Regions from separate parts of the Janthinobacterium sp. 17J80-10 genome, predicted to be linked through region 1. Evidence: predicted binding sites of a transcription regulator. Region 1 holds the regulator's gene; each other region holds the start of a gene.

Region 1 (2,270 bases):
TTTCGAATTCAACCAGCCTTTCCACACCTGCTTCCATTTGCCTCGATGTGTGCAGCAATTTGCCATTCACGATCGGGATGCCTGCCGGTGTGTAGCGCATGACGTCGCGCTCGGCAATGCTGGCTTGCAGTTCGAACCGGTTCACGCCCCTTGCTTCGTCAATTACGCGGCAGGCGCTTCGCTGCGATGGCTCTTGGCGGCGTCTTCCTTCTGCACGGCCTTCATCATCGGCGACGGCGTGGTTTCAGCCTTCTTCAGACGCACGGTCAGGTGGCGCAGGACAGCGTCGTTGAACTTGAAGCCGGTTTCGATTTCAGCCAGGGTCTCGGCGTCGCACTCGATGTTCAGGCAAACGTAATGTGCCTTGGCCAGCTTGTCGATCTGGTAAGCCATTTGGCGGCGGCCCCAGTCTTCCACGCGGTGGATCTTGCCGCCGCGGGCGGTAACGATACCTTTGTAGCGCTCGATCATGGCGGGCACTTGCTCGCTTTGATCCGGATGCACGATAAATACGATTTCATAATGACGCATGTAATCTCCTTATGGACAGATTGACGAATTGCCCACCTCGGCGTCAAGACGAGTGTGGGAAGAGGAAAACCCAAGATTTTGCCTTGTATTGAAAGAAAACTCAAGCCTTTCAAGCCCTTACCCAAGTTTCTAAACAGAATTACATGCAAATAAGGCTTGCATTCGCCCGTCCACTGTATAAAAATACAGACTGTTTATCCAAACAGCGCACCTCCCCCCAACATCCGGATTGCCGCCATGCTGAAATTAACCGCACGCCAGGAACAAATCCTCAACCTGATCCGCGAAGCCATTGAAAATACCGGTTTTCCGCCGACCCGCGCCGAAATTGCCGCCGAACTGGGTTTTCGCTCGGCCAATGCCGCCGAGGAGCACTTGCAGGCGCTGGCGCGCAAGGGCGCCATCGAGCTCTCGCCCGGCACTTCGCGCGGCATCCGCCTGCGCGATCAGGGCACGGGCAGCGCTGCCCGGCCGGCACGCAGCCGTCCCGCGCAAATGGCGCTGCCCCACCCGGCACTGATGCAATTGAGCCTGCCCCTGGTCGGCCGCGTCGCCGCAGGCTCGCCGATCCTGGCGCAGGAACACATCGAGAGCACCTACAACGTCGATCCGGCTCTGTTTGCCGCCAAGCCGGATTACCTCCTGAAGGTGCGCGGCATGTCGATGCGCGATGCCGGCATCCTCGACGGCGATTTGCTGGCCGTGAAAAAAATCGATGCCGCCCGCAATGGCCAAATCATCGTGGCCCGGCTGGGCAACGATGTCACTGTCAAGCGCTACCAGAAAACCGGGGCGGTGATTGAACTGCTGCCGGAAAATCCGGATTTCAAGCCGATCCGCGTCAATCCCGACCAGGAAGACTTTGCCCTGGAAGGCCTGGCGGTCGGATTGCTGCGTAACTGGAATTAATATTTGGAATTAAAACACCTGCAAATAGGAACTATTGATTAGATTCAACAGTCCAACCAGCAACGATTCATGATCGTTTTTTAGTGCCGTTCCAGCGATGCAGGCATTTTGCGCTTCCCCTCTCACTTGGCGCGGGATGCCTGCGGATTTCCCAGGGAATCCACGCCGGAGCGGCATATTTTTATCAGGATTTCTTCATTGCCAATATCTGGCGCGCCATGCCGCGCAGGATGTTGACTTCCTCGGTTTCCAGCGCTGTCCGTGAAAATAATCGCTTGATGCGCGGCATCAGCTTCTTGGGGCTGTCCGGGTTGAGAAAATCAATTGCCACCAGTGCCTGCTCGAGGTGGGCATACATGCCCTCGATCTGCTCGACGCTGGCCGCTTCCCCCTTGAAGCCGATGCCGCTTGCCGCCAGCTTGCCGTCGGTGGCCGCCATGCGGCCTTCATAGGCGAGCACCTGTACCGCCTGCGCGAGATTGAGCGAGGAATAATCGGGATTGGCGGGAATGTTGATCAGGACATTACATTTCTCCACCGCTTCGTTCGGCAAACCAAAACGTTCGTTACCAAACAGGAATGCTGCCTGCAAGCCGGCATCACCGGCGAGTTGTTCGGCCAGCGCGCGCGGCGTCACCAGCGGTGGCGAATATTCGCGCAAGCGGGCGCTCACCGCAGCGGCGAAATTGCACCCCGTCAGCGCCTCGTCGATCGAGCCGACGACCCGCGCGCCCTCCAGCACATCCAGGGCGCCGCTGGCAAATGCCACGGCCTCTTCATGCCGGGCAAAGTCGGCGCAGCGCGGATTGACCAGCACCAGGTCGGCAAAC
Region 2 (2,270 bases), 1.8 Mb from region 1:
GTTCCACGCCCATTTGCTGCGCCAGGAAGGCATGTTCGAAATAGGCCGAGTTATACATCCCCGGCGTCAGTACGACGACAGTCGGGTCGATGACGCCGGCCGGCGCGACCGAGCGCAGGTTATCCAGCAGCAGGTCAGGGTAATGATCGATCGGCGCCACTTTGTGGCGCGAGAACAGTTCAGGGAAGAGGCGCATCATCATCTTGCGGTCTTCCAGCATGTAAGACACGCCCGAGGGCACGCGCAGGTTATCTTCCAGTACGTAGAATTCGCCGGCCCCCGCGCGCACGATATCCACACCGGCAATATGCGCATAGATGTCGGATGCGACGTTAATGCCTTGCATCTCGGGGCGGTACTGGGCGTTGCGGAAAATCTGTTCGGGCGGGATGACGCCGGCTTGCACGATATGCTGGGCATGATAGATATCGTGGATGAACATGTTCAGCGCCTGCACCCGTTGCGTCAGTCCTTTTTCCAGCTGTCCCCATTCGGCGGCCGGGATGATGCGGGGAATGATATCGAACGGAATCAGGCGCTCGGTGCCGGCATCATTGCCATACACGGCAAAGGTAATGCCGACGCGCCGGAATGCCAGATCCGCTTCTGCACGCTTGCGGGCAATGGTATCGCTGGCCTGTTCTGCCAGCCAGGCCTCGAATTCGCCGTAATGCGGCCGCACCGATCCCGCCTCATCGCGGTACATTTCATCGAAAAATTTTGTCATGGTGTACTTGCCGTCCTTTTCTGCTAAGTAACAAGAAGCATGCCAAGCAAAAAGTCCGGATTGCGCCCAAAATGCACCAAAGAAGGGCGGTTTCGCCTTTATTCATGCACTTGAATATTTTTTGCTGCGACTGCAAATTCCGCTTGCAAAAATCACTGTTTGTTTATACAGTACTGTTTCACCAGCTGAAAGCGCACATCCCGATGCTGTTTCTGCATCCGGTGTTTTGTGCAATGTTTTGTATGTAAGCAGGCAAGCCGCAAATTCGCTGCACTTTTGACAAACGATTATTGCCAGCCATTTTCGAAAGAGACCTATGGACGACAAAAAGTACGCCCCCAATCTGGACAAGAGCAAAGCTCTGGCTGCCGCCCTGGCGCAAATTGAAAAGCAGTTCGGCAAGGGTTCCGTGATGCGCATGGAAGACGGCGCAGTGGTCGAGGAAGTGCAAGTGGTCTCGACCGGTTCGCTCGGTCTGGATATTGCCTTGGGCGTTGGCGGTTTGCCGCGCGGCCGCGTGGTGGAAATCTATGGCCCGGAATCTTCCGGCAAGACGACGCTGACGCTGCAAGCTATTGCTGAGATGCAAAAAATTGGTGGCACCTGCGCCTTTATCGATGCCGAACATGCGCTCGACGTGACGTATGCCCAAAAGCTGGGCGTCAACCTGTCGGATTTGCTGATCTCGCAACCGGATACTGGCGAGCAAGCTCTGGAAATCACCGATGCGCTGGTGCGTTCGGGCAGCGTGGACCTGATCGTGGTCGACTCGGTGGCGGCCCTGACGCCGCGCGCCGAAATCGAAGGCGAAATGGGCGATTCGCTGCCGGGCCTGCAGGCGCGCCTGATGTCGCAAGCCTTGCGCAAGCTGACCGGATCGATCAACCGCACCAATACCCTGGTCATTTTCATTAACCAGATCCGCATGAAGATCGGCGTCATGTTCGGTAGCCCGGAGACCACCACCGGTGGCAATGCGCTGAAATTCTATGCCTCGGTACGCCTGGATATCCGCCGGATCGGCTCGGTCAAGTCGGGCGATGAAGTGATCGGCAATGAAACCAAGGTCAAGGTTGTCAAGAACAAGGTGGCCCCGCCGTTCAAGGAAGCGCATTTCGACATCATGTATGGCGAAGGCACATCGCGCGAAGGCGAGATCATCGATCTGGGCGTGGAAGCCAAGATTGTCGACAAGTCGGGCGCCTGGTACAGCTACAATGGCGAAAAGATTGGCCAGGGCAAGGACAATGCACGCAATTTCTTGAAAGAAAATCCGGCGCTGGCGTACGAGATTGAAAACAAGGTGCGCGCTGCCTTGGGCGTGCCGCTGCTGCCACCGGTCAAGGGTGCTGAACCAGCTCCCAAGAAAGCTGGCAGCAAGGACAGCAAGGACAAGGAAAGCAAGGAAGTAGAATAAGGCCGCCGGGGCTGCCCGCGGGACTACCCTCAAAGCCATGGCACTGCCCATGGCTTTTTTCATTCATTCTTGATGGCAAAACTGCAACTAAGCTTGAAGGGACGCGCCTTGCGTTACCTGTCCATG
Region 3 (2,270 bases), 1.5 Mb from region 1:
TTATTTTTTAGCGCGCACCACGCTGGTCAAGGATGAGGCGCATTACGACAAGTTCGACCAGGCGTTCGGGCTGTACTTCAAGGGCATCGCCGCCACCTTCGAGGAAAATGCCCAGATCCCGCTGGACTGGCTGGTCCAGCGCATGCGGCGCGAGCTGACGCCGGAAGAAATCGCCCGGCTGGAAAAGCTTGGCTACGACAAGCTGATGGACCGGCTGCGCGAACTGCTGGAAGAACAGAAGGAACGCCACGAAGGCGGCAGCAAGTGGATCGGCACCGGCGGCACGTCGCCATTCGGCCATGGCGGCCACAATCCGGAAGGCATCCGCATCGGCGGCGAAAGCCGCAACCGCAGCGCAGTCAAGGTCTGGGAAGCGCGCGCCTATCGCGATTACGACAGCGAGCGCGAACTCGGCACGCGCAACCTGAAGGTGGCGTTGCGGCGCCTGCGGCGGTTCGCCCGCGATGGCGCCCAGGAAGAGCTGGCGCTGGACGACACCATCCGCGCCACCGCCAACAATGCCGGCTACCTGGATATCCGCATGCGGCCGGAGCGCCGCAACAATGTCAAGGTGCTGATGCTGCTGGACGTGGGCGGCAGCATGGATGACCACGTCGCCCGCACCGAAGAACTGTTTTCCGCCGCGAGTTCGGAATTCAAGAACATGGAGTTCTTCTATTTCCACAACTGCGTCTACGATCATCTCTGGAAGCACAACCGGCGCCGCCATGCCGAACGCTTCCCGACCTGGGATGTGCTGCGCAAGTACACCCCGGACACCAAGCTGATCTTTGTCGGCGACGCCACCATGAGCCCGTATGAAATCCTGCAGCCGGGTGGCTCGGTGGAATACAACAACGAGGAAGCCGGTGCGGCCTGGCTGCAGCGGTTTACCCACGCCTTTCCAAAACATATCTGGCTCAATCCCGAGCCGGAAGGCTTGTGGCAATACCGCCAGTCGATTGCCATCATCTACAAGATCCTGCAGGGCAGGATGTTCCCGATTACCCTGGACGGGCTGGAGCGCGGCATGCGCATGCTGAGCAAATAGACAAGCCCCGTGCCTGAAATTTAAGGCATGCACAAATTGCTGGAAAAGGGTAATCTGTTGGCTGTACAATTTTTACTGTACAAATAAACAGTTTATTTGCACTACATTCCCTGCATGGCCACCAAAAAAACCACATCCGATTACAGCGAATCATCGATCCGGGTCCTGAAAGGGCTCGAACCCGTCAAGCAGCGCCCGGGCATGTACACCCGCACGGAAAATCCGCTGCACATCATCCAGGAGGTGATCGACAATGCCTCGGATGAAGCGCTGGGCGGGTTTGCCAGGAATATACTGGTCACCCTGAATGCCGACGGCAGCGTCAGCGTCGAAGATGACGGCCGCGGCATTCCGGTCGGCCTGCACCCGGAAGAAAAGGTGCCGACCGTGGAAATCGTCTTTACCCGCCTGCATGCCGGTGGCAAATTCGACAAGGGTTCCGGCGGCGCTTATTCTTTCTCGGGCGGCTTGCACGGCGTTGGCGTATCGGTTACGAATGCATTGTCGACACGCCTGGAAATCACGGTATGGCGCGAAGGCCGCGTCCATGACATGGCCTTCGCCGATGGCGATGTCATTGAAAAGCTGAAATCCCGCGCACCGGGCAAGGATGAAAAAAAATCCGGCACCAAGGTCACGGCCTGGCCCAACCCGAAGTACTTTGATGCGGCAACGATCCCGCTGAGCGAATTGCAGCGCCTCCTGCGCTCCAAGGCAGTGCTGCTGCCGGGCGTGAAAGTTACCCTGTTTAACGCCAGGAATGGCGACACGCAAACCTGGCAATATGACCAGGGCTTGCGTGGCTACCTGGTCGAATCGCTGGCACAATCCACCAGCGCCGAGCCGGTCATCCCGCTGTTCGAGGGTGAGCAATACGCCAGCGCCGACGCCGAAGGTTTCGCCGAGGGCGAAGGTGCAGCCTGGGTGGTGGCCTGGACCGAAGATGGCAACGTGGTGCGCGAGTCTTACGTCAACCTGATTCCCACATCGGCGGGCGGCACCCATGAATCGGGGCTGCGCGAAGGCCTCTTCGGCGCGGTCAAGAGTTTCGTCGAAATGCATTCGCTGCTGCCCAAGGGCGTGAAGCTCTTGCCGGAAGACGTGTTCGCGCGCGCCTCCTTCGTGCTTTCCGCCAAGGTGCTGGATCCGCAATTCCAGGGACAGACCAAGGAGCGCCTGAATTCGCGCGATGCGGTGCGGCTGGTGTCGAGTTTCGCCC

Evidence for each region. The regulator LexA, encoded in region 1, represses DNA repair genes until DNA is damaged. The targets are predictions, from matches to a motif close to ACTGTATNNNNATACAGT.
Region 2: the regulator LexA is predicted to act here: its motif matches at 882-899, upstream of recA (recombinase RecA).
Region 3: the regulator LexA is predicted to act here: its motif matches at 1,126-1,143, upstream of EKL02_RS06740 (DNA topoisomerase IV subunit B).

The regions. Positions count from the first base shown of each region.
Region 1 covers NZ_CP035311.1:2,948,268-2,950,537, forward strand. The annotation lists gene priB (primosomal replication protein N) at 1-145, opposite strand, end outside; gene rpsF (30S ribosomal protein S6) at 163-531, opposite strand; gene lexA (transcriptional repressor LexA) at 769-1,440, shown strand; gene EKL02_RS13240 (RNA methyltransferase) at 1,625-2,270, opposite strand, start outside.
Region 2 covers NZ_CP035311.1:1,144,526-1,146,795, forward strand. The annotation lists gene EKL02_RS05155 (circularly permuted type 2 ATP-grasp protein) at 1-727, opposite strand, end outside; gene recA (recombinase RecA) at 1,044-2,144, shown strand; gene recX (recombination regulator RecX) at 2,217-2,270, shown strand, end outside.
Region 3 covers NZ_CP035311.1:1,490,553-1,492,822, reverse strand. The annotation lists gene EKL02_RS06745 (VWA domain-containing protein) at 1-1,051, shown strand, start outside; gene EKL02_RS06740 (DNA topoisomerase IV subunit B) at 1,166-2,270, shown strand, end outside.